DNA from 3 places in the Streptomyces sp. NPDC127097 genome. Region 2 is predicted to be linked to each of the others. Evidence: riboswitches for the same ligand, from Rfam matches in the RefSeq annotation. Region 2 holds a riboswitch; each other region holds the start of a gene.
The links. Region 2 has a riboswitch for cobalamin ahead of ACFWJW_RS34845 (cobalamin biosynthesis protein). Riboswitches for the same ligand answer to the same signal wherever they lie in the genome.

Region 1 (10,455 bases), on a different contig from region 2:
GCCCGCGCTCCCGCGGTAGCCGAACGGACGCCGCCGCCTGACTGCTCAGGCGGCGGCGTCCGGCTTTGGGGCGACCCGCGTTGCGGCGTCCGGTCAGCGGATGTCGCTCGTCGTACGGCGGTGGGTGGAGCGCCGGTCCTCGATCTCGGCCCAGCGGTCGCCGTAGACGTTCTCGATGACGCCCGGCTGCCGCAGGAAGTCGTGCGGGAAGCCCAGCGGCACCTCGCTGGTCCGGTCGAGCCGGTCCAGCGCGTCGGCGTCCAGGGTGAGGTCGACGGCGCCGAGATTGTCGCGCAGCTGGCTCTCCTTGGTGGCCGCGATGATCGGAATGATGTTGCCGGGCCGGCTGCGCAGCCAGGCCAGGGCCACCTGTGCGGGGCTCCAGCCGCCCTGCTCGGCGACCTCCAGCACCGCGGTGAGGGTCTCCTCCTCAAGGTGGTTCGGGGTGGCGCCGTCGTCCGCGGTGGCCAGCCGGCCGGTCTCCCCGCGGCGGTACTTGCCGGTGAGCTTGCCGGCCGCGAGCGGTGCCCAGGCCAGCACGGCCAGATCGAAGGCGCGGGCCTGCGGCAGCAGCTCCCGCTCCGGCGTCCGCTCCAGCAGGTTGTAGCGCAGCTGCGAGCCCGCGAACGCGGTCCAGCCGCGCAGTTCGGCAAGGGTGTTGGCCTGCGCGATCTCCCAGGCGGGCCAGTCGGACACCCCGATGTAGAGCACCTTTCCCGAGCGCACCACGTCATCGAGCCCCCGCATGACCTCCTCCACCGGCGTGAAGTTGTCCCGGGCGTGCACCCACAGCACATCGAGGTGGTCGGTGCGCAGCCGGTCCAGGCTCGCCTCCACCGACCGCACCAGGTTCTTGCGGTGGTTGCCCGCCGCGTTCACATCGCCCTGGTGGGTCATGCAGGTGTACTTGCTCGCCAGGACGAAGCGGTCCCGGCGGCCTTCCAGCAGCCCACCGAGGATCCGCTCGGAGGCGCCGCCGGTGTAGATGTTCGCGGTGTCGATGAAGTTGCCGCCCGCGTCCGTGTAGGCGTCCAGGATCCGGCCGCTGGTGTCCTCGGCGGCGCTCTGGCCCCGGTCGTCGCCCATGGTCATGGCGCCCAGGCTCAGCTCGCTCACCCGCAGACCGGTCCTGCCGAACAGTGTGTAGCGCACGAGGTTCCCTTCGTTCAGCGACAGCGGTAAGTCGTGCGCCCACGCTAGGAGCTGGAGCGCACTCCAGGGCAAGCCACGGCACCGCGGGCGGGGGCGCGTTGCCGTCCCGGCGGTGGCCGATGTCACCTATGGGAGGTCCGGTGGCGGTGTCCCCCGCGGGCGGCAGCGCCTAGGCTGGCGCGTGCAACTGGTTCGCCCTGCCCGCCAGGCAGGCGCGTCGCAAGAGGGAACCCGGTGGAATTCCGGGACTGCCCCGCAGCGGTGAGTGGGAACGACCGCCGTCATACGCACTGGGCCCGGCCGGGTCTGGGAAGCGACGGCCAGTAGATGTCCGCCTTCGGCGGATGTGCCCGCGAGTCCGAAGACCTGCCAGTGCCCCCGCGCGACCGGTGTGCGGGGTGATCTCGGTGACCTCGAGGGCGGGTCGGCGGACACATCGGGCGGGCACGGCCGGCGGAAGAGCGCCGGGTCCCGCCGGGTTTGCCGTTCCTTCGCGCCCCCGACTGTCCCGTGGTCCATGGAGACAGACTCGCGAAGGAGAGTTCCGTGACCAGCAGGTCCGCAGCCGCGGCAGCACGAGCGACCGTGCACGGCTACCCCCGTCAGGGGCCGAACCGTGAACTCAAGAAGGCCATCGAGGGCTACTGGAAGGGCCGCGTCGGCGCCGACGCGCTCCGTACCACCGCCGCCGGTCTGCGCCGCGCCAACTGGCGGCAGCTCGCCGAGGCCGGCGTCCATGAGGTGCCGACCGGCGACTTCTCGTACTACGACCACGTCCTGGACACCAGCGTGATGGTCGGCGCGATCCCGGCGCGGCACCGCGCCGCGGTGGCCGCCGACCCCCTGGACGGCTACTTCGCGATGGCCCGCGGCACCCAGGACGTGGCGCCGCTGGAAATGACCAAGTGGTTTGACACCAACTACCACTACCTCGTCCCGGAGTTGGGGCCGGACACGGTCTTCGCCGCGGACTCCGCCGCGCAGGTCGCCCAGCTGACCGAGGCACTCGGCCTCGGACTCGCCGCGCGGCCGGTCCTCGTCGGGCCCGTCAGCTACCTCCTGCTGGCCAAGCCCGCGCCCGGCGTCGCGGCCGGCTTCGATCCGCTGACGCTGCTCGACCGGCTGCTGCCCGTCTACGCCGAGGTGCTCGCCGATCTGCGGGCGGCCGGCGCCCGCTGGGTGCAGCTGGACGAGCCGGCGCTGGTGCAGGACCGCTCCCCCGCCGTGCTGAACTCCGCGGCCCGCGCCTACCGGGACCTCGGTGCGCTCACCGACCGCCCGCAGCTGCTGGTCGCCTCGTACTTCGACCGGCTGGGCGAGGCGCTGCCGGTGCTGGCCAAGGCGCCCGTCGAGGGCCTGGCGCTGGACTTCACCGGCCCCGCGGCCGGCAACCTCCAGGATCTCGCGGCGGTCGGCGGGCTGCCCGGCAAGCGGCTGGTCGCCGGCGTCGTCAACGGCCGCAATATCTGGATCAACCACTACGAGCAGTCGCTGGCGACCCTGGGCACGCTGCTCGGACTGGCCGAGCGGGTCGATGTGTCGTCCTCCTGCTCGCTGCTGCACGTCCCGCTGGACACCGGGGCCGAGCGGGACATCGACCCGCAGATCGCCCGCTGGCTGGCCTTCGCCCGGCAGAAGACCACGGAGATCGTGACGCTGGCGCGCGGTCTGTCCCGGGGCACCGGCGCCATCGCGGCCGAACTCGCCGCCAGCCGCGCGGACCTGGCCTCCCGGGCGGGCTCGGCGCTCACCCGTGACCCGGCGGTGCGGGCCCGCGCCGCGGCCGTCACCGAGGCCGACGGCCGCCGATCCCAGCCGTACGCCGAGCGGTCCGCCGCCCAGCGCGCGCACCTCCGGCTGCCGCTGCTGCCGACCACCACCATCGGCTCGTTCCCGCAGACCGCCGCGCTGCGCACGGCGCGGGCGGAGCTGCGGGCCGGGCGGCTGGACGCCGAGGGGTACGAGGAGCGGATCTCGGCGGAGATCCGCGAGGTGCTGGCCTTCCAGGAGAAGGCCGGGATCGACGTCCTGGTGCACGGTGAACCGGAACGCAACGACATGGTCCAGTACTTCGCCGAGCAGCTGACCGGCTATCTCGCCACCCAGCACGGCTGGGTGCAGTCCTACGGGACCCGCTATGTCCGGCCGCCGATCCTGGCCGGGGACATCTCCCGTCCCGAGCCGATGACGGTGCGCTGGACCCGCTATGCCCAGTCGCTCACCGAGCGGCCGGTCAAGGGCATGCTCACCGGCCCGGTCACCATGCTCGCCTGGTCCTTCGTCCGCGACGACCAGCCGCTGGGTGACACCGCCCGCCAGGTGGCGCTCGCGCTGCGCGACGAGGTGAACGACCTGGAGGCGGCGGGCACCTCGGTCATCCAGGTCGATGAGCCCGCGCTGCGCGAGACGCTGCCGCTGCGTGCGGCCGGCCACGCCGCGTACCTGGCCTGGGCCACCGAGGCGTTCCGCCTCACCACCGGCGGGGCCCGTCCGGACACCCAGATCCACACCCATATGTGCTACGCGGAGTTCGGTGACATCCTCCGGGCCATCGAGGACCTCGACGCCGATGTCATCAGCCTGGAGGCGGCCCGCTCCCATATGCAGGTCGCCACGGAGCTCGCCACGGCCGGCTACCCGCGCGAGGTGGGGCCCGGGGTCTATGACATCCACTCGCCGCGCATCCCGGACGTGGCCGAGGCAACGGCCTTGCTGCGCAAGGGACTTGCCGCGATTCCGGCCGAGCGGCTGTGGGTCAACCCGGACTGTGGTCTGAAGACCCGTGGCTGGCCGGAGGTGCGGGAGGCCCTGGAGAACCTGGTCACCGCGGCCCGGGAGGTCCGCGGCGGGCTGCCCGGCGGGGCTTCCTGACGCCGTGCGGGCCGGGGCCGGCACCCGTGGGGGCGCCGGTCCCGGCCCGTCGTGGGCGGCTCAGCCGGTGATGATCGCCGGGTCGCTCACACCGACCTCGCCGGTCTCCACATGGCCGGCGAACCGGCGCAGGAAGGCGGGGTCGGTGTCAGAGGTGACCGACAGGTCGTACCAGCGCTTGCTGGCCCGCAGGTCGACCGACTTCTTGACGGTGGCGCCCGCCCGGACCGGGTAGGTCTCGGCGGGGCCGCCGTAAGCCTGCGTGACGGTGAGGTGGCAGTCGGTGCGGCCGGGGTTGGTCAGGGTGAGTACGACGCGGCCGGCCGTCTTGTCATGGCGGGCGGTCACCTCGGGCCCGGTCTTCTTGCCGTTGCCCTTGAAGGTGCGCAGGAAGCCGTTCGGGCCGTGGACGGACAGGTCGTAGACGTCCTTGGAGTAGGACGTGTTCCAGGTGTCGGAGATCTTCTTGCCGGCCTCCGTGGTGTACGTCCAGGGGCCGTCGGTGCGGTTGCCCGCGGTGACGGTGAAGCAGGCGCCCGCCTTGTCGCCGCTCTTGAAGGTGAGGGTGAAGCGGCCGGTGGACGGGGTCGCGGACCCGTCGACGAGCGGCTCGTACGGCAGCGGGCGGGCGGGGCGGGAGCCCGGCTCCTGCTTGGGCAGCACGGGGTTGGCCGGCGGCTTCGGCACATAGCTGTCGTGCCGCTCCTTGTCCGGCGGCTGGTAGCCGTCGGTGGCGGGGAGCGAGGCCGGCTTGGTGTTCTCCAGCCCGAAGTCGAAGGCGGAGGTCAGGTCGCCGCAGATGGCGCGCCGCCAGGGCGAGATGTTCGGCTCGTGGACGCCGAAGCGGCGCTCCATGAAGCGGATGATGGAGGTGTGGTCGAAGACCTCGGAGCAGACGAAACCGCCGGTGCTCCAGGGTGAGACGACGAGCATCGGGACGCGCTGGCCGAGGCCGTAGGGACCCGCGGAGTACTTGGCGTTGCCGCCGAAGCTGTCGAGCGTGGTGTCCACGGTCGACAGGCCCTGGTCGGCGGAGGCCGGCGGGAAGGGCGGCAGGACGTGGTCGAAGTAGCCGTCGTTCTCGTCGTAGGTGATGAACAGCGCGGTCTTGCTCCACACCTCGGGGTTGGAGGTGAGCGCGTCCAGCACCTGGGAGACGTACCAGGCGCCGTAGTTCGCGGGCCAGTTGGGGTGCTCGGAGAATGCCTCGGGGGCGGCGACCCAGGAGATCTTGGGCAGCTTGTCGGCCTTCACATCGGCCTTGAGCCGGTCGAAGTAGCCGTCGCCCTCCTTGGCGTTGGTGCCGGTGCGGGCCTTGTCATAGAGCGGGTCGCCGGGCTTGGCGTTGCGGTACTGGTTGAAGAAGAGCAGGGAGTTGTCGCCGTAGTTGCCGCGGTAGGCGTCGTCGATCCAGCCCCACTTGCCGTCCGCGTCCAGGCCGTCACCGATGTCCTGGTAGAACTTCCAGGAGATCCCGGCCTTCTCCAGCCGCTCCGGGTACGTCGTCCAGTCGTACCCCTCCTCCTCGTTGCCGAGGACCGGGCCGCCGCCCTTGCCGTCGTTGCCGACGTGACCCGTGTACATGTAGTAGCGGTTGGGGTCGGTCGCCCCGATGAACGAGCAGTGGTACGAGTCGCAGACGGTGAACGCATCGGCGAGCGCGTAGTGGAACGGGATGTCCTTACGCGTCAGATGGGCCATCGTCCCGGCGGTCTTGGCGGCGATCCAGTTGTCGTACTTGCCGTTATTCCATGCCTTGTGGCCGCCCGCCCAGTCGTGGTCGAGGCCGGCGATGAACTGCATGCCGAGGTCCTCGGCGTCCGGGTGGTAGGGCAGCACCTCCTTGTCGCCGTCCGGCTGGTGCCAGACGGACTTCCCGCTCTCCAGGACGAGCGGACGCGGGTCACCGAAGCCGCGTACGCCCTTGAGCGAGCCGAAGTAGTGGTCGAAGGAACGGTTCTCCTGCATCAGGACGACGATGTGCTCGATGTCGTTGATGGATCCGGAGCTTCGCTTGGCGGGGATGGCTGCGGCACGGGCGATGCTGCTCGTCAGGGCCGAGGCACCGGCGGTGGCGCCGGCGATCTGGAGAAAACGCCGGCGATTCAATTCAGGCATGGGGCTGGGAACCTCTTCGCTTGTGGGGGAGTTGCCGAAATGACGGGTGTTGGTGTGCGGTTGTGTGAGGAGTGGTGCGGAACCACGGTCAGCAGAGTGTTCCAAGAGGAACGAGCGCCAGGGAAGGGGGGGTGTCGCAGGTATGGCACATCGGGGTACGTGCGACGAACTCCCTGGTCGGCGACGTCGTACAGCCACCCGCGAACATTTCACACAAGGGGGAATAATGAGACAGGGTAAGGATCAGGCCGTGGCCGGGGACGGCGGGACACCGCTGCCCGACGAGATCGCGGCGGGCAACGCCGGGCAGGCCGAGACCTGGAACGGGGACGACGGACGGTACTGGGTCCAGCAGCGGGAAAGGCAGGAGGCACGGTATCGCCTGCTCACCCCGCACTTAATGGCGGCGGCCGGGATCCGGGCGGACAGCCGGGTGCTGGACATCGGATGCGGCAGCGGCGGGACCAGCCTGGAGGCGGCGCGGGCCGCCGCCGAGGGGTCGGTGCTCGGCGTCGATGTGTCGGCGCCGATGCTGGCCGCGGCCCGGAAGCAGGCCGCGGGCTCCGGACTGCCGCAGATCACCTTCGAGCGAGGGGACGCCCAGGTCCATCGCTTCGAGGACGGCGCCTTCGACATCGCGATCAGCCGTTTCGGGGTGATGTTCTTCGCCGACCCGGAGGCGGCGTTCGCGAATATCGCCCGAGCGCTGCGTCCGGGCGGACAGTTGGCGTTCCTGTGCTGGCGGAGCCTGCGGGACAATGCCTATCTGACGGTGCCGATGGACGCCATCGCCCCGTATGTACAGCTGCCCGAGCTCGATGCGCCCGGCGCCCCGGGCCCGTTCTCACTCGCCGACGCCGACCGGATCAAGAAGCTGCTGGACAGCACGGGATTCGACGAGGTCACGATCAGCGCCGTCGACGAGCCGATGTGGATGGGCCCCGATCCGGACGACGTGGTGGCCTACCAACTCGACATGCCGGGGTCGCGCGCGATGCTCGCCGAGGCGAGTGCGGAAGCGCGGGCCAAGACGGTGACCGCGTTGCGGGATGCCCTGGCCGAACACCAGGGCTCCGACGGCGTCACGCTCGGCAGCGCGGCGTGGCTGGTGACGGCCCGGAGGCGATGACCGGCTCGACGGCCCGGATCCGGTGAGGGGCCGGGAGGGCGATCCCAAGGCGGGGCGGGCAGTCCGGCGGACCGGGAGGCGTCCGGTGGGGCGCCGGTGAGCAGATTCCCGAGGGTGATGCCGATACCGCAGATGGTGTTGTAGAGCCCGTAGTGGGTCGCGACCAGGCGGTTACCGGACAGCCGGACGATGGTGTCCGGGCGAGGCGCGACCGCGGTCGGCGTCAACACCTCGCCACTTCGTTGACGGCGCTTCGTTGGCGGCGGGTCAGACCAGCGACGCCTCGGACGAGGCCGCGGGAGTCTCGGCGCCGGTCTCGGCGACGGCTTCCCGTACGGGCTCGGCGAGCGGCTCGGCCGGCACGGGCGGCGGCACCGCCGGCTGGCCCTTCGCGTCGGGCACGCTGCGCAGCGGGGTGCGGCTGGTCAGCGGCGTCTTGCGGGCCGCCTCGACCCGGCGGGTGAACCAGATGACCTTGCCGTCCGGGGTGCCACAGGTGCCCCAACTGTCGCTCAGCGCCGCCACTCTGGAGAGCCCGCCGCCGCCCGCGCTGAGCAACTTCGGCAGCCGCGGCCCCTGGTCGGCGACGGAGGCCGTGAGGTGCCGGCCGGTCCAGCGGAGTTCGACGACGCACGGCGCGTCCGGGCCGATATGGCGATGGACGTTGGTCAGGAGTTCCGCCACTCCCCGGCATACGGGCGGGATATGCAGCTCAAGATCCCAGTACCGCAGGTGCGCGGCCAGAATCCGCTGGATCTGCGGCACACGCTCCGCCGAAGCATGCAGTTCGACCGTGTAGTGCCGGTCGCTGGGAAGTGTCATGTCGTGGCTCCTCACCGCGAGGCTCACGCCCTTCACCTCGTTGGACCAACGAACCCCGAAACACGAAGAGTGAGCAATAATCACGTATGGGTCATTTGTCATGGTGACCCGGCCGGGCGGGTTCCGCAACTGATCTTGGTTCAGTGGAGTCCGCCGGCCCGGCCCTCCCCCGGCCGGTCCACCAGCCGCGGCAGGACCTTGTCCGGGGTGAGCGGGAGGTCGCGGAACCGGACCCCGGTGGCGTGCCGGACGGCGTTGGCGAGGGCCGCCGCGGTGCCGACGATGCCGATCTCCCCGATGCCCTTGCTGCCCATGGGGTTGAGGTGGGGATCCTCCTCCTCCAGCCAGTGCGCCTCGATCAGCGGCACATCGGCGCAGGCCGGAATGTGGTACGAGGCCAGATCGCACTCGGCGAAGTCACCGAACGCGGGATCCAGCACGCTGCCCTCCATGAGCGCCATCCCCAGCCCCATCGTCATGCCGCCGATGAACTGGGAGCGCGCCGTACGGGAGTTGAGGATGCGGCCGGCCGCGTAGACGCCCAGCAGCCGCCGCGTCCGGACCTCTCCGGTGACGGTGTCGACCTGGACCTCGGCGAAGGTGGCGCCGAAGGCGTGCCGGGCGTACGGGGAGCCCTCGGCCGTCTCCCGGCGGGTGTCGGCGGCGGCGGTCAGCCCGTCGGCCGGGAGCGGTCCGACGTGGTCCCGGAGCCGGTGCCGCAGCGCCGTACAGGCTTTGTGGACGGCCCAGCCCCAGGACGCGGTGCCCGCGGAACCGCCGGCCAGCATCGCGGGCGGCAGATCGCTGTTGCCGATCTCGATCCGGATCCGCTCCTCGGGCACGGCCAGGACACCGGCGGCGAGCTGCGCGAGCACGGTGCGGGCGCCGGTGCCGATGTCGGTGGCGTTCACCCGGATGCGGAAACCGCCGTCGGTGGCGGCGTGCGCCTCGGCGGAGGAGGCGGCGACGTAGACCGGGTAGGTGGCGGCCGCGACACCGGTGCCCAGCAGCAGATCGCCCTCCCGGCGGACGCCGGGCCGGGGGTCCCGGGGCAGCCAGCCGAAGCGCTCCGCGCCCTCCCGCAGACAGCCGACCAGCTGACGGCTGCTGAAGGCGCGGTCGCTGTCCGGCTCGGTGTCCGGCTCGTTGCGCATCCGCAGGTCGACGGGGTCGATGTCCAGGAGGACGGCGAGTTCGTCGACGGCCGACTCCAGGGCGTACATCCCGGGGGCCTCGCCCGGTGCGCGCATCCAGGAGGGCGTCGGTACGTCGAGCGGGACGACGCGGTGCACGGTGCGGCTGTTCGGCGAGGTGTACATGACGCGCCCCGGGACCGCGGCCTGCTCGACGAACTCCGTGACGGTGGAGGTGTGGGTGGCCGCCTCATGGGCGAGGGCGGTGAGGACGCCGTCGTCGCCCGCGCCGAGGCGGACCCGCTGGACGGTGGGTGCGCGATGGCCGACGACCGCCGGCAGCTGCCGGCGCGGCAGGGCCAGTTTGACCGGGTGCCCGGTGTGGCGGGCGGCCATCGCGGCCAGGACGACCTGGGGGCGGGGCGTCCCCTTGGAGCCGAAGCCGCCGCCGACGTGCTCGGAGACCACGGTGACCTCGCTGCGGTCCAGCCGGAACAGCGCGGCGAGGTCCTCGCAGACCTTGGTGGCGCCCTGGCTGGTGTCGTGGACGGTCAGATGGCCGTCGCTCCACCGGGCGGTGGAGGCGTGCGGCTCCATGGGGTGGTTGTGCAGCGGCGGCACGGTGTACGTGGCGTCGAGGGTGACGGGCGCGGCGGCGAACGCCCCCTCGAAGTCGCCGCGTTCGCGGGTTCCCGGATAGCCGCCGTTGGCGGTCTCGGCGTCGTACATCCGGGGGTGGTCGGCGGTCAGCAGGACGTCGTGCGGGGCGGTTTCGTAGCGGACGCGGACGGCCCCGGCGGCGGCGCGGGCGGTTTCGAGGCCGTCGGCGACGGCGAGGGCGACGTACCAGCCGCGGTGCGGGACCCGGTCGTCCTGGAGCACCGACAGGGTCGGATCGCCGACGTCCGCGAGCCGGGGCGCGTTCTCATGGGTCAGCACCGCGTACACGCCCGGCAGGGCGAGCGCCGCCGCGGTGTCCACGGCGGTCACCCGGCCGCGGGCGACGGTCGCGGGCACCGGCCAGGCGTAGGCACAGCCCGGCGGGGTGTGTTCGGCCGCGTACCGGGCGGTGCCGGTGACCTTCTCCCGGCCTTCCCGGCGGACGAGCGGGGCGCCCAGGGGGTACGGGAGGGGGCCGAGCGGGAATTCGGGGCTCATGGCGCGCGTCCTTGGATCGGGGGCTGGGGCGGAGGGGGCAGGGGCGTCCTGGCGGTCGTGGTGTGGTCAGTG
Region 2 (10,455 bases):
CGGCCGACCGCCACGGCGGCCGCCCCGGCACCTATCACGGTGATGGCGGCCACGGCCGCCGCAGTACCCAGGCGCACCTCACCAGTGTGCGCAGCGGTGCCGGGGGCGGCCACCGGGCGGAGTCGGGCGGGTGACCGGGCGGGCCCGGGGCGGCGGACGGGTACGGGCCGCCGCCCCGGGGCGGGCGGTCAGTCCTGGCCGCCGCCCGGCTGACCGTAGCCGCGCAGCCGGCCGGCGGCCGCGTCGAGCTGACCGGCGGACAGCAGGTGCGGCGTACGGCCCGGTACGGAGCTCGCCGCGAGCCACACCCGGCACATCCATTCCAGCTGGGCGGTGCGGTCCAGCGCCTGGTCGAGGCTGTCGCCGTAGGTCATCGTGCCGTGGTTCTCCAGCAGGCAAGCGGTGCGGTCGCGGAGCGCCTCGCGCATGTTGGCGGCGAGCTCGTCGCTGCCGTACAGGGCGTAGGGGGCGACGCGGACGGGGCCGCCGAGGGCCGCGGTCATGTAGTGGACCGGCGGGAGTTCGGCGACGAGGGTTGAGACGGCGGTGGCGTACGGGGCGTGGGTGTGGACGACGGCGGTGGCCGTGGTGGTGCGGTAGACCGTCAGATGCATCGGGAGTTCGCTGGTCGGCCGGAGCGCGCCGATGATCTGGCGGCCTTCGAGGTCGACCGCGGTGGTGTCGCCGGGCCCGAGCCGGTCGTAGGGGACGCCGCTGGGGGTGACCAGGACCAGGTCCCTGATGCGGCGCGAGACATTGCCCGAGGTGCCGACGACCAGGCCGTCGGTGACCGTTCGGCGGGCGGTGGCGACCAGTTCGCTCCAGGCGGTGGCGAGGTCGTCGGGGTGGTCCTTCATGGGTCCTCCGGCGCGGTGCGGCGAAAGCGGATGTGGTGCGCGACACCGTACGAGCGGGCCGGGGCACCGTACGCCGGGGGCCCGCCCGCACGGTAGCCGCCATATGGGGACACCTGTGCCGGCGCCGGGGATTGACCTGATTTGAGCCCTCTTGTGCGGCTCGCCCCTTACCGTCGAGGGGAATCCACGACCACGGGACCGCGGGGAACGACGCGTCGGCGAAGCGCAGGAAGTTCGCCAACGGGTGATGCGAAAGTGACGCCGGAGGCGCCTCCGCGTGAACACTGCGGTGGTGTCACCGACGCGCCCGTCCCAGTTCATCTTCCGTTCACCCGCTCTCCGTACGGTCCCAGCGACACTGACCTTCGAACTGATTGCCTGGGTGAATGGAACACATCACGCTTCTCATCGGGATCGTGATCGTCACGGCCTTGGTGTTCGACTTTACGAACGGCTTCCACGACACGGCCAACGCGATGGCCACCACCATTTCCACCGGGGCATTGCGACCCAAGACCGCGGTGGCGATGTCGGCAGTCCTCAACCTCGTCGGCGCCTTCCTTTCCGTTGAGGTGGCCAAGACCATCTCCGGGGGGATCATCGACGAGAGCGCCGGCATCAGACCTGAAGTGATCTTCGCCGGCCTGGTCGGCGCGATCGTCTGGAACCTGCTGACCTGGCTCGCGGGTCTCCCCTCCAGCTCTTCCCACGCCCTCTTCGGCGGTCTGATCGGCGCGACCCTGGTGTCCGTCGGCACCAACGGTGTGCACGGCGACGCGGTCGTGATGAAGGTCCTGATCCCGGCGGTGGCCGCACCGATCGTCGCCGGCCTGGCCGCGATGGCGGCGACCCGGCTCACCTACCGGCTGACCCGCAACCGCGACGAGGCGGACACCGCCAAGGGCTACCGCGCGGGTCAGATCGCCTCCGCCGCCCTGGTCTCCCTCGCCCACGGCACCAACGACGCGCAGAAGACGATGGGTGTGATCACGCTCGCGCTGATCACCGGCGGAGTGGTCGCGCCGCACGCCGACCCGCCGCTGTGGGTCATCGCCTCGGCCGGTGTCGCCATCGCGCTCGGCACGTACCTGGGCGGCTGGCGGATCATCCGCACGATGGGCAAGGGCATCACCGACATCCAGCCGCCGCAGGGCTTCGCCGCCCAGACCGGCGCCGCGGCCACCATCCTGGCCTCCTCCCACCTCGGCTTCGCGCTCTCCACCACCCAGGTCTGCTCCGGCTCCGTGATGGGCTCCGGCCTGGGCCGCAAGGGTGGCGTGGTGCGCTGGTCCACGGCCGGCCGGATGGTCCTCGCCTGGGGTCTGACGCTGCCGGCCGCCGGTGCGGTCGCCGCGGGTGCCGCCTTCCTCGCCGGTCAGGGCGACTGGGGCGTGGCGGCGGTGGCGGTCCTCGGACTGGCCATCTGCGGCGCGATCTGGGCCGCTTCCCGGCGCAAGCCGGTCGACCACACCAACGTCAACGAGGGTCCCGCCGCCGAGCCGGTGGGCGTGGTGACCGCCGCGCTGCGCACCGTCTCCCCGCCGCCGGCGGGCCAGCAGTCCCCGGCGGCCGACGCCCCGGAGACCGACGCCGCTCCGGCCGACGCCCCGGAAACCGCCGGGATTCCGGCCCAGGCGTCCGGCGACGGCGCCTCCACCACCCCGCGTGCCAAGGCCGCGACGGTCACCCGCTAGCTGTCATCACCTAAGGAAAACTCCATGAGCATCGACTGGGCAGCTCTCGGCCAGGTCTTCGGCGTCACCCTCGTGGTGACGGTCGGGATCGTGGGCCTGTTCACCGTCGGCATCGCCGGCACGTCCCGCAAGGCGGGCCAGGAGGGTGCGGCAGCCGTGGTCGCCGCACCGGGTGCGGGCGCACGGGCCGGCGCGGTGGCCGCCTTCGGCCTCTGCGCGGCGGCGGTGGCCTATGGCATCTATCTGATCGTGGCCGGCTGACGCCGCCGGCCACGACGGACCGGGCGCCTCGTCCGTTGTTCGCCCCGTCCGCCGAGCGCGTCATCGGCCTCCCGGGCCAGCCGGTCGGCGATGGCGGTGCCGCCGACGCCGTTGAGATAGGCGGACACCCCGATCTGGACGACCTTGCTGAAGGTCTGGTAGTGCGCGCTGCGCGGGCGCGGTGCGGCCGCCATCAGCGCCGCGTGCAGGGTGCGGGGGTCGGGCCGGGGCTCCGGCCGCCCCGCGGCGCCGTGCTCACCGTGCTCGGCGTCGTCGGGCGGCAGCGGGCAGTGCGGTGCCGTGGCCGCCTCCCGGTAGGCCGAGTCGCGGGTGGCCGCGAATCCCCGCTCCAGCAGACAGCGTTCGCTGCCGGGGCCGGTCAGCGCCTCAATCAGGGACCGCGCGCCGGCGGGCCGGGTCGTGCCGGCCGCGAGGGCGAGATTCTGCCCGCCCAGCACGGACATCCGCTTGCCGTCGCTGGGGCGGGCCGGCAGCTGGGTGACGTCGAACTGCTCGCCGGGCGTGAGCTTCTCGGCGACCGAGGCGTACTCCACCGGCCAGTTGCGCATGAACAGCGCGCGGCCGTCGGCGAACCAGCGGCGGCTCTCCGTCTCGTCCATCGTGGTGGCCTCGTGCGGCATGATCGAGTCGAGCCGGAGTTTGAGGTCGGCGATGCCCTGCTGGAGCGCGCCGACCTGCTCGCCCTTGGTGAAGCTGGTGGCGTCCGGGTCGCCGCCATTGACCCAGGCCGACTCCAGGGTGTTGACGGTCAGCCCCTCGTACGGCCGCAGCTGGGCGACCATGCCGTACATCCTGGGCCGCCGCTTCTTGTGGCCGGTGGCGGCGTCCCGGGCGGACTCGCGGTTGTAGTCCTGCGCCACCTCGGTCGCCACGTCCTTCAACTCGCCCCAGTTGGACGGGGCGCCGTGGCCGTACGCGCGCAGGATGTCCTTGCGGTAGTAGAGCAGCCCGGCGTCGGTGTTGAAGGGCACCCCCCACACCTTGCCGCCGTACTCGACCGTCTTGGCCACGCTGTCGAGGAAGTCGCCGTTCAGGGCCGTGGCCCAGGGACGGATCACGCCCGCCTCGGCGAACTCCGCGGTCCAGGCGACATCGAGGTTGAGCACGTCGTAGCCGCCGTTGCCGGACTGGCCCGCCGCCAGCAGCTGGCTGCGCTGGCCGTCGGCGGTGTCCGGGAGTTTCACGATCCGGACCGTACGGCCGGTCCGCCGCTCCCAGTCGTGGATCAGGTCCTGCCGGACGCCCGAGCTGCTGAGGTCGCTGCCGGTGGCGAGGACGATCGCGCCCTTCTCCGGGACGAGTTGCTCCCCCGGGGTGCAGCCGCTCGCCGCGAGCGTCAGGGCGAGACAGGCCAGGGCGGCGGGTGCGGCGGTGCGTGGTGCGGTCATCGGTCCCCCTTGGTGGCCGTGCCGATGGAGGCGATCCGTCCGGCGAGGGTGTCGACGGCCTGCGGGCCGCCGGGGACACACTGGCCGTGGGAGGCGTCGGCCAGCCGCTGGAGGGCGAAGGTGTCACAGCCGTTCTTGCCCAGCGCCAGCGCCAGGACGGGCACTTCGGGGCCCTCCTCGACGAGGGTGCCGAGGGTCCGCTCCACGCCCGCCGCGCGCGCCGGGCCCGCGCCGTCGTCCTGGTCGAGGATCAGCACGATGGCCTTGTTGGTGGCCGGGGACTTCTTCATCCTGCGCACCGCGCGGGTCAGTGCTTCCTCCATCGCGGCCCCGTGCTCGACCAGTTCGCCGCCCGCGATCCGGTTCAGCGCGGCCCGGCCCGGTGCCGGGTCGGCGCTGCCGGGCGCGACGAGCTCGCGCACCGCGTCGGCGTCGGTGGGGTGCGCGCGGTCCGGGAAGGCCCACAGGCCGTAGGTGTGGCGGGCGCCGACCATCTCCAGGACGCGCCCGGCCGCGCGCACGGCGGTCGGCAGCCGGCCGCCGTCGGCCATGGAGGTGGAGGTGTCGAGGAGGATCAGCACCTGGCTGGACTTCTGGGCCTTGTCGTAGCCGTCCAGTACCTGGGAGACCTGGTCCGGGTCCGCTCTGAAGGGGACGGTCGGGGCGAGGGGGCTGACGTCCGCGCGGCTGTCGAGCAGCGGTGAGCCCGCCCCCGGGCCGGTGCCGTGCACCCCGCGGTAGCCCTGGGCGGTGAGGGTGCGCTGGCCGCCGTCCGGGGCGCGCAGCCAGGTCGCGAAGCGGGCCACGGCGGCCTGCCGTGGGGTGGCGTCCCTGGTGCCGTGCCAGTCGACCCGGATCAGGGGGTGGTCGAGGGCGGGGACCTGCCGGGGGTAGTAGGCGACGTAGCGGTTGCGGAGCGGGAGCGGGGCGTCCAGGGCCGGGCAACTGCCGGTGGCGCGGCCGAGGTTGTAGTCGGCGAGGGACTTCTCCGAGACCAGGGGCGCGGACTTCGTACGGTCGACGGAGCCGGCGGCGTCCGCGTCGGGGCGCAGTGAACACAGCAGTTCGGTGCTGCCCGCGTACTGGCTGCCGGGGGCGGACAGCCGTTCCTCGGCGTGCCGGGCGAGGGTGAGGTCGGGCGCGCCGGACGAGGTGGCGTCCGCGCCGTCGTGGGCGAGGTAGAGGCCGAGGGTGTGCAGCAGTCCGGTGCCGGACAGCACCGGGCTCGGCCGCAGCAGCCGGAGGTCGCGGTGGGTGCGGTCGGTGCCGGTGAGCAGCTCCCGCCAGGAGGCGCCGGCCGGTTCGACGTCGTCCAGCCGGCGGGGTGCCGGGATGCCGACGACCAGGGGCGTGTAGGCGACCGGGGCGCTGTAGTGGAGCGTCGCCGGGGAGTTCTTGGCGGGCATCCCGCGGCGGGCCTCGTAGTAGTCGGCGGTGGATTCGGGGATCCAGATGTCGGGCTGGGGTCCGGGCCGGTAGAGGGGGTCGATGTCGTCCGGCCCGTCCTTGCCGGTGCCGTGGGCCTCGCCCTGCCAGCGGTCGGCGGCGGCGAAGCCCTGGTCGACCTGGTCCTTGGCGGCGGAGTAGACGGTGATCTGGGCGCGCCGGCAGCCGTCGGGGAGGTCGCCCTCGCCGTTGAGGGGCCGGGTGTTGGCGTCGGACATCTCGTAGCCGAAGGCCGCCTGGCGCAGCGCGGGTTCGGCCTCGGGCGCGGTGAGCAGCCGCAGTTCGAGGGCGGGCGGGCAGGCTTCGGCGCCGCGCGGGAGGTTCAGCAGGACGACGCCCGCGGTGGCCGGTACGGCGATGATCGCCAGCACCATCAGGATCCGGAACCAGTGCCGGAAGGAGGTGTTCAGCCGGCGCCGTAATCGGATCCGCAGCGGGGTGGGGGGCCGGATGCCTGGGGTGGCGAAGGACAGGATGACGTCGTCGACGGTGTTCTGCTTGGCCGAGCGGGGCTCCCAGACGTCGCCCATCGGGGTCCGCTCGCCCGCCAGTTGGTCCCGCAGCTCCCGGACCAGGTCCTCGAAGGTGACGAACCGCTTGCCGGGGATGCCCTGTTCCAGGATCTGCCGCAGGGCGCGGGTGAAGACACTGCCGCCGGTGGGCTCCTCGCCGCTGAAGATCCGGCGGTTGGGCTGGGCGGCCATCAGCAGCGACGTGGGGGTGCGGCAGGCGTGGAACGCCTCCCCGGCGTTGCCGGCGTAACAGCACTCCAGGACGATCACGATCCGGTCGGCCCGCGCGTTGTCCAGGTAGGACAGCACGGTGTCCTGCCAGGACACGGTTTTGTGCCGCCGTTCCGACGCACCGACCATGAGCTGGAGATTGCCGCCGTCCGGGCCGACCCGGCCGTGGCCGGAGAAGTACACCAGCAGCAGTCCGCGGGCCTCCTGGGTGACGGCGTCCAGGGCCTGTTCGACCTCCCAGGGCTCCTGGGGCCGGCAGATGACGACCTCGCCCTTGGTGAAGAGGTCGGTGCCGGGGGCGAGCAGGACGCGTTCGAGCTCCTGGGGGTTGTCCCGCACGGCGGGGAGCGGCCGCAGGTGGCGGTAGTCGTCGACACAGATCAGCAGCGCCCGGTTGACCTTGCCCCGTGCGTCGTATTCGGACATCCGGCTCAGTCCCCGGCGGTGCTGCCGCCCCCGTTCGCCGGGCTGCCCGGATCGGGGCGTTCGGGGGCCGGGGCGCCCGGTGCCGGGTCGCCCAGTGCGCGCAGTTCGCCGTCCCCGGCGCCGACCGCCACGGCGGGCCGTTCGCCGGTGTCACGTTCCTCCCTGCGGCGGCGCAGCCACTCGCGCAGGGCGATGGTCAGGCTCTTGGTGATCTCGGTGGCGACCGCGCCGACCACGACCAGGATCAGGTCGTCGACGCCGATGGCCATGTCGCCGGGGCCGTCGTCGCGCTCCCCCGCCGGCCGCAGTTCCCAGTCGTGCGACCGCCCGTTCAGCCAGGGCTCGCGCTCCAGCCACGCCTTGAGGTCCTCGACGTCCTGGTCAGGATTGTTCGTGCCCGTGATCCTGATACGGATCTCTTGACGGTCAGCGCGCTGCGGCATCCCCCGGCCCCCTTCCGGCGGCCCCTTCGCCGCCGTGCACCAGATAGTGACGCGGGATCAGGTGCGCGGGCAACCGTCCGTGACCCCCCAGCCACGCTGTGGCGTGCACCACAGCGCCTGCCACGGGGCAGCGTCGCAGGTCAAGGGTGAGTTGACGGCGTTCGCGGGGCGTGGTGGACTGCCGGAGCCAATCGGCGACAGCAGAGGAAGTCCGGTGCGAATCCGGCGCGGTCCCGCCACTGTCACCGGGGAGCGTTCCTCCAGCGAAGGCCACGGTCCGCCTCGCATACGTCGGATGATGTACGCGGGACTGGAAGGCCGGAGGACACGCCGATCCGGGAGCCAGGAGACTCTGGTCGCCGTCACGTCGAGCCAGGGCGCGGACCCTGAGTGAGGACATACCGCCATGCCCGGCCGCCCCTTGAGATCGCCACTGCCCGCCGCCGCAGGGCTCCTTCGGGGCCGGGCGGCACGTCACGGACACGCCCTGACGGCGGCCTGACCCGATGCGCGGCGAACACGCGGGATATGTGTGCGGCGCGGCCCTCGGCTTTCTCGGCGACCTGATCGCGGCGGATCCGCCGCGCGGCCATCCGGTGGCCGCGTTCGGCCGGGCCGCGGGCGCCGTCGAGCGCCGACTGTGGCGCGACCACCGTGGTTACGGGGCGGCTCATGCCGTGTTGTGCGCGGGCGGGGCCGCGGCCGGTGCGGCGCTGGTGGAGCGCGCCCTGCGGGGCGATGCTCCCGCTGCTTTGCTGTCGCTCCGTGGTGGCGGTGGGGTCGCGCTGACCGCGGCGACGGTCTGGGCCGTGCTGGGCGGCACCTCGCTGGGCCGGGAGGCGCGGGCCGTCGGCGGGGCGCTGACGGCGGGTGATCTGGACGTGGCACGGGAGCGGCTGCCGCATCTGTGCGGGCGCGATCCGCAGGCGCTGGACGGGCCGCAGATGGCCCGTGCGGTGGTGGAGTCGGTCGCCGAGAACACCTCCGACGCGGTGGTGGGCGCCCTGGTATGGGGTGCGTTGGGCGGGGTGCCCGGCCTGGTGGCGTTCCGTGCCGTGAACACCCTGGACGCGATGGTGGGGCACAAGTCGCCGCGCTACCGCCGCTTCGGCTGGGCCGCGGCCCGGCTCGACGATCTCGCCGGCTGGCCCGGCTCCCGGCTGACCGCCGCGCTGACCGTGCTCGCGGGCCCCGACCGGCGCGGTGCGCTGCGGGCCTGGCGGGCGGACGGCGGGGCGCATCCGAGCCCCAACGCGGGCCCGGTGGAGGCTTCGTTCGCGGGTGCGCTGGGCGTACGGCTGGGCGGCACGCTGGCGTACGGCGGGCGGGTGGAACACCGTCCGGTGCTCAACGGCGCGGCGCCGCCGGTGGCGGTGCCGGACATCGAACGGGCGGTGCGGCTCTCCCGCCGGGTGAGTGTGCTGGCGCTGGTCACGACGGTGGCGGCGCGGGCGGCCGTCGGCGTGGCGCGGGCGGCGGTGGCTCGGGGGACCGTGGCTCGGGTGGTGGCCCGGGGAGCGGTTGCTCCGCGGGCCGGGGGGCGCGGGCGTGAGGCGGGACCGGTATCCGGGCGTAAGGCGGGAGCGGTATGAGGCCGTCCGTTTTTTCCCCGCCGCCCACCCCCCTTCGGGGGGTGGGCGGGTGTAGTGACCCGAAGCGCAGGAGGAGGACCCGGTGAGCGGGCGGTTGAGGGCAGCCGGCGGGGCGGTCGGCGGTGGTCTGCTGGTGGCCGGGACGACGTCCGACGCCGGTAAGAGCGTGGTGACGGCCGGGATCTGCCGCTGGCTGGTCCGGCAGGGCGTCCGGGTGGCGCCCTTCAAGGCACAGAACATGTCGCTGAATTCCTTCGTCACGCGCGAGGGCGCGGAGATCGGACGGGCCCAGGCGATGCAGGCCGCCGCGGCGCGGGTGGCGCCGACCGCGCTGATGAACCCCGTGCTGCTCAAGCCGGGCAGTGACCGCAGCAGCCAGGTGGTGCTGCTGGGGAAGCCGGTGGGGGAGCTCAGCGCCCGGGGGTACTTCGGGGGGACGTCCCAGGGGAAGGCGCAGTACGCGGGCCGCCGGGAGCAGTTGCTCGGGACGGTGACCGACTGCCTCCAGGAGCTGCGGCGTACCCATGACGCGGTGATCTGCGAGGGCGCCGGCAGTCCCGCCGAGATCAATCTGCGGCGTACCGACATCGTGAACATGGGCCTCGCACGGGCCGCCCGTATCCCGGCGGTCGTGGTCGGTGACATCGACCGCGGCGGGGTGTTCGCCTCGTTCTTCGGCACCACCGCGCTGCTGTCCAAGGAGGACCAGGCGCTGGTCGCGGGCTATCTGGTCAACAAGTTCCGGGGCGATGTGACGCTGCTGGAGCCGGGCCTTGCGATGCTGCGCGGCCTCACGGGGCGGCAGACGCTGGGCGTGCTGCCCTTCGCGCACGGCCTCGGCATCGACGAGGAGGACGGACTGAGAGTGTCGCTGCGCGGCGCGGTGCGCGAGAGCGTGGTGGCTCCGCCGCACGGGGCGGATGTGCTGCGGGTGGCGGTCTGTGCCGTACCGCTGATGTCGAACTTCACGGACGTGGACGCACTGGCCGCCGAACCGGGCGTGGTGGTGCGGTTCGTGGACCGGCCCGAGGAGCTGGCCGACGCCGATCTGGTGGTGCTGCCGGGGACCCGGGGCACGGTCCGGGCGCTGGCGTGGCTGCGGGAGCGCGGTCTGGCGGACGCGATCGCCCGGCGGGCCGCCGAGGGGCGCCCGGTGCTGGGCATCTGCGGCGGCTTCCAGATGCTGGGCGAGCGCATCGAGGACGAGGTCGAGTCGAAGGCGGGCGTGGTCGACGGGCTGGGGCTGCTGCCCGTACGGGTGCGGTTCGCGGCGGAGAAGACGCTCGCGCGGCCGGCCGGCGAGGCGCTGGGCGAGCCGGTGGAGGGCTACGAGATCCACCACGGTGTCGCCGAAGTGACCGGCGGGGACGAAGAGTTCCTGGACGGCTGCCGGGCCGGCTCCGTATGGGGCACGCACTGGCACGGGTCCCTGGAGAGCGACGGCTTCCGCCGGGCCTTCCTGCGGCGGGTCGCGGCGGACGCGGGCCGGGCGTTCGTCCCGGCCCCCGACACCCGTTTCGGCGTGCTGCGCGAGGAACAGCTGGACCGGCTGGGCGATCTGATCGAGGAGCACGCGGACACCGG
Region 3 (10,455 bases), on a different contig from region 2:
GGGGGCTGCGGTGAGGGGTACCGAGGGGGAGGGCGCCGGAGGGCCGGCGGCCACCGAAGATCTGCTGTACGACGTCATCCGACGTCTGTGGCCGCTGCACCGCACGGTCGTGCGCGCGGTGGAGCGCGAGCTGGCCGACACCGGCATGACCGCCGGCGAACACGCGCTCCTGGACGCGCTGCGCACCGAAGGTCCGCGTACCGTCCCGCAGTTGGCGCGTTCGATGGGGCTCGACCGCCAGCCGGTGCAGCGCTGGGTGAACCACGCCGCGGAGCTGGGCCTGGTCGTCACGGCCCCGAATCCCGCCCACCGACGCTCGCCCCTGATCCGGCTGACGACCGAAGGCACCGCGGCGATACGCGGGGTCCAGCAGTTCGAGGCGACGGAGCTGCGGCAGCGGCTGGCCGACCTGCCCGCCGAGGACGTCCGCACCGCGCTGCACGTACTCGACCGACTCGGCGAGGAATTCCGGCACCTGGCGAACGGCTCGCGCGTTCAACCGGAGGAAACCGACAGTCAGGGCAGTCGGGACAGTCGTCGCAGTGAAGGCAGTAACGGCAGGAACCGTAGTAACGGCAATTCTGACGGCCACGACGACAGACCCGCCCCGCCCCCTCTCATGCACAAAGGACGGTCAGGAGAATGACGCGGAGAATCACCGCCTGGTCCGAGATCGACAACGGCATCGTGCCGATCGACGAGGGCGAGCTGTTCTACGAGACGGCCGGCTCGGGCCCGGCGGTGGTGCTGCTGCACGGCGGCATGCTCGACCAGCACATGTGGGACGAGCAGTTCACCTGGCTGGTCAACTCCGGCCTGCGCGCGATCCGTTACGACGCCCGCGGCCATGGCCTGTCCTCCACGGTGACCGGCGACTTCTCCCACCACGACGACCTGTGCGCCCTGCTGGACGCCCTCGATGTCCCCAGCGCCGTCCTCGTCGGCCTCTCCCACGGCGCGCGGGTCGCGCTGGACACCGCCCTCGCCCACCCCGGCCGGGTGACGGCCCTCGCGCTCGCCTCCCCGGGAATCAGCGGCCGGGCCTTCACCGACCCCTTCGTCCTGGCGCACATCAAGGAGCAGGTGGCGGCGATCGGCGCACCGGACGGCGCGGAGCGGTATGTCGAGCACTTCCTGCGGATATGGGTGGACGGGCCGCATCGTGAACCGTCCGCGGTGCATCCGGGATTCCGCGAACGGATGCGCGCCTCGGCCGCGGCCAATGTGGAGGTCCATGCCGACGGAATGGGCGCCGGAATGCCCCTCGAAGTCGGCGCCGCCGACCGCCTCGGGGAGGTCCGGGTGCCGACGGTCGTATTCGACGGCGACCTCGACAGCCGGGACATCTCCGCCAACGCCCATGCGATAGCCCTGACCGTCCCGGGCGCCCGAAGGGTCCGAATACCGGGTGCGGCCCATATGGTCAACCTGGAGAACACCCCGCTCTTCGACCACGAACTGCACGCCTTCCTCTCGTCCCTGGACTACTGACCCACCGCGACCGGCCCACCACAACCGGCCCCCTGTGACCGGTCCATTGAGGGCAGTGCCCCCATGGAAGGCGAAAACCCCCACGCACCGCGTACCGCGAGGGCGGCGGCTAGAGTGGCCGGGCCGTGGTGTTCGGGAAGCCGGTGACGGACCTTGTGGTCCCAGCCCGGAGCGGCCCTCGCCACTGTGATCGGGGAGTTTCCACCCCTTCCGCGGGCGCCTGGCGCGCCCGCGGCGCCACTGACCGCAGCCCGCGGCCGGGAAGGCCGGGGCGGACGCGGACACACCCGTAAGCCAGGAGACCGGCCACGGCATCTCACGAACTGATCCACGAGGTGCTGGAGCGTGACCGCCCGGATGGCCCTGTCCACCGATACCCCGAACTCCCCTGCCCCCGCCACGTTCCGCTGGCGCCGGCAGGACACCGTCCGTACCGCGGGCCTGATGGCCGTCATAGCCGGGCTGCATGTCGTGGCCTTCGGCGTGCTCTTCCTGCTCGTGGTCCCGAACCACTACTCCGTCGGAAGCCAGGTCTTCGGCGTCGGGCTCGGCATCACCGCATACACCCTCGGTATGCGGCACGCCTTCGACGCCGACCACATCGCCGCGATCGACAACACCACCCGCAAGCTGATGGCCGACGGCAAGCGGCCGGTCTCGGTCGGCTTCTGGTTCGCCCTCGGCCACTCCAGCGTGGTCGTGGTGATGGCGGCCCTCGTGGCCGGCGGTGCCCAGCTCGCCGGCACGCTGCTCAACGACGAGTCCCGTACCCACCAGATCCTGGGCACCGTCGGCACCACGGTCTCGGGCACCTTCCTCTACCTCATCGCCGCCCTCAACCTCATCGCGCTGGCCGGGATCTGGCGGGTCTTCCGAGGCATGCGCGACGGCCACTATGACGAGGCCGAGCTGGAGCAGCGCCTCGACGCGCGCGGCTTCATGAACCGTTTCCTGGGACGGTTCACCCGCTCCATCTCGCGCCCCGGCCAGATGTTCCCGCTCGGCTTCCTCTTCGGGCTCGGCTTCGACACCGCGACCGAGGTGACCCTGATGGTGATGGCGGGCAGCGGCGCGGCGGCGGGCCTGCCCTGGTACGCGATCCTGTGTCTGCCGCTGCTGTTCGCCGCCGGGATGAGCCTGTTCGACACCCTGGACGGCACCTTCATGAACTTCGCCTACCAGTGGGCGTTCGCCAACCCGGTGCGCAAGGTCTACTACAACCTCACCATCACCGGTCTGTCGATCGCCGTCGCCTTCTTCATCGGCACCATCGAGCTGGTGACCGTGCTGCACGACAAGCTCGGCCTCAACGACGCGCTCACCGGCTGGATTTCCGGCCTCGACCTCGACAACGTCGGCTTCATCATCGTCGGCCTGTTCGTGGTGGTGTGGGCCGCGGCGCTGGCGTACTGGCGTCTGGCCGGCGTCGAAAAGCGCTGGGCGGAGCGGGCTCGGCGAGCCGAGTCGCCGGAGCAGACCGCGCCGGGAGCCTGAGGAAGCGCGGGCCGGCGCCTGCTCCCGCACCCCGGCCGCGCCCTCCCGGATGCCCGAACCGGTCCCGGCCCCTCGGGCCCCGGTCCGGTCGAGCGCCCGCGGGTCCCAATCCGGACGGGCGCCCGCGGGCGGCCGAGCCGGCCCGGCGCCCTCAACTGCCCGAGCCGCTCCCGGCCCCTCGCTCCCCCGGCCCGGTCCGGCGCCTCAGGTGGCCGAGCCCGCCGCGGCGCCCGTCTCCCGGTCCGGCCCCCACTGCTCCAGCGCCGCCGCCAGATCGAGGGGCAGCAGCCGGTCCGGCTGGTCCGGGCCCGGCCAGTCCTCCCGCGGGACCCGCCACATCACCTCGAACTCGTTGCCGTCCGGGTCCTTGGCGTACAGCGACTTGGCGACGAGGTGGTCGGTCGATCCCACCAGGGCGCCGCGCTCGGTGAGCCGCGTGTGTGCCGCGACGAGTTCGCGGAGCGTGCCGACCTCCCAGGCCAGGTGGTACAGCCCGACCCGCCCGGTCTCGGGCCCCGGCGCGTCCGGCGCCACCGCGAACAGCCCCAGATCATGATCGTTGAGTGAGCCGGGAGCGCTGAGAAACGCGGCCCGCCCCGGTATCTCGACATCCACCGTCAGCCCGAGGGCCTCGGTGTAGAACGCCACCGACCGTGTCACATCGCGGACGTTGAGCACCGCGTGATTCAGACGTCGTACGGACATGGAGCTGTTCTCCGATCTCCCGGCCGCGACACCGCCGTGGCGCCGCCGCCTCCCCTACTTCTGCTCTACCTCGCACACCCCGCCCCTGCCCAGGGCCTGCCGGCCGGTATCCGGCCGGCAGACGTCCCGTCCGTCGCGCACTCCGGGTGCGCCACGGGGCAGGGCAGCCATCTCCGGGGGCTCGCCCCGGCGTCACTTCCGTACCAGCAGCACCCCGCCTGCCAGCACCACACCCAGCATCAGCGCGATCACGCCGTGGACCGTCCGGTGGGCGCGCAGACCGGGCAGCAGCCGGTCGACGGCGAAGCGGCCGGGCCCGGTCAGCGCCAGGGCCGCCGCACCGGCGGTCAGCAGCAGCTCGTACTCCACGCCCTTGGGCGCGAAGAAGCCGCCGCCCCACTTGACGGCAAGGGCGTTGATCATCGTGCCGACGACCGCCGCCGCGGCCAGCGGCGTGAGCAGCCCGACCGCCAGCCCGAGCCCGCCGAGCGCCTCGCTCAGCCCGGCGACGACGGCCATCGTCCGGCCCGCCGGATAGCCGCTCATCGTGAAGAACTGCCCGGTCCCGTCCAGCCCCGGCCCGCCGAACCAGCCGAACAGCTTCTGGGCGCCGTGGGCCGCCATGGTCAGTCCGAGCGCGAGGCGCAGCAGAAGGAGCCCGGCGTCGTAACCGGCCGGACAGGGGGCGTGGCGGGTGGGGATGTCGAGGCGCGAGGACGCGAGAGTACCGAGGGGGGACGTCATCAGGAGCCGCTCTTTCGCAGGTCGGGTCCGGCCCCGCGAGGCCGCGAACAAGTACTTGAAAGTTCAAGCCATTGCTCCCGACGATACACAGCACCCCCACGGCGAACAACAGCGCCTGCGGCGGGTCCGCAGCCCTCGCCATGGCACCGGTCCGCGATGCCGTAAGGCCAATAGCCCCGACAACCTCGGATCGAGCTCTTGCTCGTTCTCGCTCAAGCTCCGGACGGAATGTGCCAGAGCGGAGCCTGATACCGCTCCGGGCGGCTGCCGAGCAGAAGCGCTCTCAGCTCCAGGCGTTGCGTACCACTGAGCCCAAAGGCTTCGGTGAGCCGGCGAAAGGTCGTGTGCGTGATGCCGCGCCCCCGCGCATCGGCCTCGAAATCGTCGAGCTGCCGGAGTACCGCTTCCGGATCGATCGCCGACGGCGCCTGCCCGCCGAGCCGCCCGGCCTGGTGCCGTTCGTCATCGATTTCGGAGAAGCCGCAGATCTCCCGGCTGTACTGCTCGACCTGGTGCAGATTCTCCGTGGCGAGGATGGCCCCGGCGAGCTGATTCCGCTGGAGCGCTTCCTCGAGATCGGCCTCGTACACGACGGGCCCCTCATCGGTCAGCGGCACCGGCGCACCGGCACCGCTCCCGTCACACCGGCCCCGAGCACCCCTCGCGGCGGCGGCCAGCATGGCCGTGGCCTCAGAGGGGTGCCACTCCAGGACCGCGCTGACGGGCGCAACGTGCTCCGCGCCGAGAGTCAGCGCAACAGGCCCCAGTCGGTCGCGCAGCACCTCGGCGGCAAGCTCGCCATCGAGGCCGGGGCCGGCGACCAGAAGCCGTACCGGGAAGTTGAGTTCACCGCACGCCGCGAGGGTGAGGGCATCGGCCAGCGGGCTGCGGAGCGTGGACTCGTCCCCCCGGGCGAGGATGTCGCCGCCCACATCCAGGAGGTCGATGGATTCCGGCTCCAAGTACTGCACCAGCTCTTCGAGTTGGCGAACGATGCCCTCGGCGCCGTGGTGCGGATCAATGAGCGCGAAGGTCTGCCGGAGCTCAGCGGCCATCCGGGGAAGCGTCGACCCCGCAGGAGCAATCGGCGTGGCATCGGCGGGCACGATCCGAACGCTGCGGGTGAGAGGACGAAGCCCCCTGAAGTTGGCCGGCCCTCTCGGCCCCGGCACCGGGTCGACCAAGAGCCGGTCCCACGCGTAGGAGAACACCACCGCCAGTGTCTCGCCCCCGTAGAGAGCCGCATCCAGCATCACAGCGGCGACCGCATCGCCGCCACCTCCTGCCGCCACGATCACACGCGTCACATTCGCCAGCGTACGAGCCTCGGCGCCGGCGGGCGGGGACGGCGGGGCGGGGCCTGGCGAGCTGGTGTGTCGGGCGGGGAGGGACGGGCGGGAAATGCATTGTTGATCACCGGCGTACCGACCGACGCCCGGATGCAATGCGCGCTGCACTGAATACGTACCGACAACTGAATGTGCACCGACAGCCGAAGGCCCTCCGCGCACTCGCACGAAGGGCCCTCTGACCTGCTATTTCTCTGTGGGCACAACAGGATTTGAACCTGTGACATCTGCTTTGTAAGAGCAGCGCTCTACCGCTGAGCTATGCGCCCTGGCCGAGCCGACAGACTACCTTGCCTCCGGGGCTGAACTGCAAACCAGTACTCGAAGGGCGAACTTACCGGCCGGTGTGTTCGTTTCCGGTGAGTGGGAGAATGACATTCGGTCCTGGGGCGATCCGATCGGGAGAGGGAAGTGACGGCGACAGACACTCAGCCGCATGAGCAGCGAGAACGCCGTCGCGCCCGTGGGGGCCCGGTCCGGGATGCGATGGCGCTCATGTTGCTGCCGTTGCCGCTGGTGGTGGCGATGGCGCCGTGGTCGTTCGCGGGTGGCGGGACCCGCCGCTGGTTCGGGCGGGGGGAAGGCCAGCGGGCCGATGCGCAGGCCGCCAAGGATGCCGCGGCGGCGTCGTTCTACGAGCTGGACACCGCGCACCGTGATCTGCGGATCTCCATAGAGACGATCACCGCCGTCGACACCTCGCCGCCCGCGCGGAAGGCGGCAGAGGAGTACGAGGGCTTCGGCCGGCGGATCGACGAGGTGAGCCAGGGGTACATCACCGCGGTCGACTCCCACGATCTGGACCGGGACGACCTCGACGGGGCCGCGATGTCGCGGGCGCGGGCCGATCTGACCCGTGCCAAGCAGGAGCTGGACCGGGTCAAGGGCGAGCTGGACCGGTTCGCGCAGGGGCTGGGGCCGCTGCTCCAGTCCGCCGAGACGCAGCTGGCGCGGCTGGCCCCGGCCGTGGAGCGGGCGCGGCAGGCGCTGCTGGCGGCGAGCAATGCGCTGGACGCGGTCCGTGCGCAGGGTCTCCAGGCCGACGATCTCGCGGCCCGGCTGGCGGCGCTCGGGCCGGAGCTGACCAAGCTCAACCAGGGCGCCGGGCAGCATGGCGTCCAGGAGACGATCCGGCGCGCCGACGACGTGCTGCGCCAGGCCGAGGGCGTACGGACCGAGGCCGAGCGGCTGCCGGGGAAGGCCGCGGAGATCGACAAGCGGCTGGTGTCGCTGCGGACCCGGGCACAGGCGATCACGACGCGTGCCGGGAAGGTCGACCCGGTCCTCAGCGAGCTGCGGCGGCGGTACAGCGCGGCGTGCTGGCAGGACCTCCAGCAGGTGCCGGAGCAGGCCGCGCGGTCCGTCCAGCAGGCCGAGGTCAAGCTGCGGGAGGCGCAGCAGGCGCGGGACGAGCAGCGCTGGGCGGATGCCACGAGCCGGCTGGCGACCGTACGGGCGCTGCTGGACACCACCGATGAGGCGGTGTCGGCGGCCGGTGACCGGCTACAGCGGCTCGATGCGGTCTCGTTCGACCGGCAGAAGGAGGTCGAGCGGACCCGCTTCGCCGTACGGGACGCGCAGCGGCTGGCGATGAGCGGGCGCAGCACCCCCGATCCGCGGCATGCCGGGCCCCTGGACGATGCGGTGGCGCGGCTGGACCGGGCGGTCGCGGGCCTGGAGGGGCGCCATCCGGACTGGTGGCACTTTCTGATGGAGACCGAGGCGGTACGGGAGACGGCGGCCCGGGTGGTGCAGGAGATCCGGGAGGCCAGGGGCGGCGCCGGCGGCTGAGCCCCCGGGGTCGGCCTCGGAGGGTGCCTTTGCCGGGCCCGGTGTGCCGGCTGGTGCCGGGCCGGACGCCCGGCGGGCCAGGAGGGTGGCTCGGTGCTCCCCCGCCACCGGGCGCGATGGCGTGAACTGCCACCCTGGCGGATCCTGGAGTGGAGTACGGCCCAGTCGGCACCTGCGCGAAGGAGGCCGGACATGGCTACTGGGGCTACTGGCCAGACCCTGCACGGGCCCGTGAACCCGCTTCACCGGGGTAAGCAGCGGCGCCACACACGGCTCGACGAGCATCTGCCCGTGGACCACCGGCTCAGCAAGGTCTACCGCATCGGCGCCGGGCTGATGGGCCTGGTACTGATCGCGTTCGGCATCGTCGGGCTGACCCACCACATCGGCTACTTCGACACCGGCGGCGACACCGTGGCCGGGCTGAACACCAACGACACGCTGAGCGTGCTCTCGATCGTCGTCGGAGCCATCCTCGTCGTCGGCATGGTGATCGGCGGGAACTTCGCCTCGACCCTCAACATCGTGCTCGGCGTGCTCTTCCTCCTGAGCGGATTCGTGAACCTGGCGCTGCTGGACACCGGCGTGAACTTCCTCGCCTTCCAGATCCAGAACGTCCTGTTCAGCTTCCTGGTCGGGCTGATGCTGCTGGTCTTCGGGATGTACGGGCGGGTCAGCGGCGGCCTCTCCCACGACAATCCGTACTGGCGCGCCCGGCACCCGGAGGAGGCCGAGCAGTTCGACCGCGGACAGCTGCGTCCCGTCTCCGGTATGACGGCCGCACGGCAGGCGGCGCGGGTCAAGATGCAGGGCGCCTCGCATGCGGGGCGCGGTTCGTTCGGCGCCGGCACCAGCGGGAGCAGAAGGCACACCACTTCCCTGGATCCCGGCACCCGGTCCGGTGGCGACAGCAAGAAGCCCTGAGCCGGGGCGCGGAGACGTCAGGGCGTACCGAGGTGGGAATGGGGTGCTCGGTACGCCCTGATGGCTGGGGTGGGTGGGGTGAGTGTGATGGGAGCAGCACCATGAGCCGTACGGGGCACGCCGCCTCCTCAGGACACGGGGCTCACCATGGGGCGGTCGAAACGCTCGCCAAGCGGATCTTCAAGGGCACGTACGAGGAGGGCGAGAGCCTCGTGCTGCCGGAGGTGATGGCGGAGCTGGACGTGAGCCAGACCGTGCTGCGGGAGGCGATCAAGGTGCTGACCACCAAGGGTCTCCTCGGAGCCGACGAGAAGCGGGGCACATTCGTCCGCCCCCGGGAGGACTGGAACCTCCTGGACACGGACGTACTGCGATGGAAGCTGGCGGCCGGCGTCTCGTCCGACTTCTTCGCCGATGTGCTCGAACTGCGTCGTTCCATCGAGCCGGCGGCCGCCGCGCTCGCCGCGGAACGCCGTACCGACGAGGATCTGGCGGCCCTGGACGCCGCGTTGAGCGCGATGGCCGCGTCCGACAACGATCCGGCGCTGCTCGTGGAGGCCGACGCGTCCTTCCACACGGCGATGCTGGTCGCGTCGAACAATCGCTTCTACGCACAGATGCACCGGGTGATCGTGCCGGTGCTCGTCCAGCGCGACCGGGCGGTGCTGGACGAGTACGGCGCGTTCGACCATCCCCATGCGATACATGCCGCGGTCGTGGAGGCCGTACGGAACCGGGACGTCGACGGGGCCTACATGGCGATGCTCGAACTGCTCGATGTGTCCGCGCGGGAGCATCCGTAGGTGCGGGAGGAGCCGTAGTTGCGGGAGCCCCTGTAGTGGGGGGCGGATGTGGCGGGGGCGGACGGTTGCGTTCCGGGGAGCGGCGTTCGGTTACCGCGGCGACGTGGGTGGGCAGGAGGTCGCGGACAAGGTCTGCGCATCCGAAAGGACGGACCCGGTCCATGAAGATCAGCCGCATCGAGACGTTCCTCGCCCCGCCGCGCTGGATGTTCGTACGGGTGGAGACCGATGAGGGCCTCGTCGGCTGGGGTGAGCCGGTGGTCGAGGGGCGGGCCGAACCGGTCCGGGCGGCCGTGGAGGTGCTGGCCGAATACCTCCTGGGGCAGGATCCGGCACGTATCGAGGACCACTGGCAGGTCATGACCAAGGGCGGCTTCTATCGCGGCGGGCCGGTCCTCTCGTCCGCCGTCGCCGGCCTGGACCAGGCGCTGTGGGACATCAAGGGGAAGCGGCACGGCGTCCCCGTCCACCAGCTGCTCGGCGGGCCGGTCCGCGAGAAGATCCGCGCCTACGCATGGGTGGGCGGCGACGAGCCACATGCCATCCGCGACGCGGTCACCGCGCAGACCGAGGCGGGCTTCACCGCCGTCAAGATGAACGGCTGCGGCAGGATGACGCCGGTGGCGACCCGCGCCGAAGTGCGGGCCTGTCTGCTGCGCGCCGAGACCGCGCGCGAAGTCCTCGGCGACGAACGGGACTTCGGCCTCGACTTCCACGGCCGGGTCTCCCCCGCCAACGCCCGCAGGCTCCTCCCCCTGCTCGCCGAATACGCCCCGCTGTTCGTCGAGGAACCCGTCCTCTGCGACTACATACATGCCCTCCCCGACCTCGTGAACGCTTCCTCCATCCCCCTCGCACTCGGTGAACGTCTCTTCACCCGGCGAGAGTTCCTGGCTCCACTGCAAGCCGGTGTGGCGATCCTCCAGCCCGACATCTCGCATGCGGGCGGCATCTCCGAGCTGCGCCGGATCGCCGCGCTCGCGGAGGTGTACGGGGCACAGCTCGCGCCGCACTGCCCCCTGGGACCGGTCGCGCTGGCCGCCAGCCTCCAAGTCGCCTTCACCACCCCGAACTTCCTCGTCCAGGAACAGTCCATCGGGATCCACTACAATCAGGGCGCCGAGCTGCTGGACTACGTCGCGGATCCGGAGCCG

Region 1: it holds a riboswitch for cobalamin, as region 2 does, so the genes downstream of both, metE (5-methyltetrahydropteroyltriglutamate--homocysteine S-methyltransferase) here and ACFWJW_RS34845 (cobalamin biosynthesis protein) in region 2, are expected to answer to the same signal.
Region 3: it holds a riboswitch for cobalamin, as region 2 does, so the genes downstream of both, ACFWJW_RS12790 (HoxN/HupN/NixA family nickel/cobalt transporter) here and ACFWJW_RS34845 (cobalamin biosynthesis protein) in region 2, are expected to answer to the same signal.

Annotation. Positions count from the first base shown of each region.
Region 1 is NZ_JBHXFI010000004.1:1,489-11,943, forward strand. It holds gene ACFWJW_RS05220 (aldo/keto reductase) at 94-1,152, opposite strand; cobalamin riboswitch at 1,339-1,526, shown strand; gene metE (5-methyltetrahydropteroyltriglutamate--homocysteine S-methyltransferase) at 1,699-4,023, shown strand; gene ACFWJW_RS05230 (phosphocholine-specific phospholipase C) at 4,084-6,141, opposite strand; gene ACFWJW_RS05235 (class I SAM-dependent methyltransferase) at 6,368-7,270, shown strand; partial or broken gene ACFWJW_RS05240 (MFS transporter) at 7,315-7,467, opposite strand; gene ACFWJW_RS05245 (ATP-binding protein) at 7,538-8,092, opposite strand; gene ACFWJW_RS05250 (xanthine dehydrogenase family protein molybdopterin-binding subunit) at 8,233-10,383, opposite strand; gene ACFWJW_RS05255 (FAD binding domain-containing protein) at 10,450-10,455, opposite strand, start outside.
Region 2 is NZ_JBHXFI010000079.1:13,551-24,005, reverse strand. It holds gene ACFWJW_RS34880 (alpha/beta hydrolase) at 1-77, opposite strand, end outside; gene ACFWJW_RS34875 (class II aldolase/adducin family protein) at 189-857, opposite strand; gene ACFWJW_RS34870 (anion permease) at 1,244-2,551, shown strand; gene ACFWJW_RS34865 (hypothetical protein) at 2,576-2,812, shown strand; gene ACFWJW_RS34860 (extracellular solute-binding protein) at 2,791-4,221, opposite strand; gene ACFWJW_RS34855 (caspase family protein) at 4,218-6,836, opposite strand; gene ACFWJW_RS34850 (hypothetical protein) at 6,842-7,279, opposite strand; cobalamin riboswitch at 7,482-7,632, shown strand; gene ACFWJW_RS34845 (cobalamin biosynthesis protein) at 7,786-8,871, shown strand; gene ACFWJW_RS34840 (cobyric acid synthase) at 8,954-10,455, shown strand, end outside.
Region 3 is NZ_JBHXFI010000012.1:115,099-125,553, forward strand. It holds gene ACFWJW_RS12780 (MarR family winged helix-turn-helix transcriptional regulator) at 11-646, shown strand; gene ACFWJW_RS12785 (alpha/beta fold hydrolase) at 643-1,491, shown strand; cobalamin riboswitch at 1,601-1,817, shown strand; partial or broken gene ACFWJW_RS12790 (HoxN/HupN/NixA family nickel/cobalt transporter) at 1,827-2,985, shown strand; gene ACFWJW_RS12795 (VOC family protein) at 3,190-3,690, opposite strand; gene ACFWJW_RS12800 (DoxX family protein) at 3,883-4,434, opposite strand; gene ACFWJW_RS12805 (DUF1152 domain-containing protein) at 4,647-5,687, opposite strand; tRNA gene ACFWJW_RS12810 (tRNA-Val) at 5,981-6,052, opposite strand; gene ACFWJW_RS12815 (hypothetical protein) at 6,195-7,574, shown strand; gene ACFWJW_RS12820 (DUF4383 domain-containing protein) at 7,767-8,498, shown strand; gene ACFWJW_RS12825 (FadR/GntR family transcriptional regulator) at 8,600-9,301, shown strand; gene dgoD (galactonate dehydratase) at 9,463-10,455, shown strand, end outside.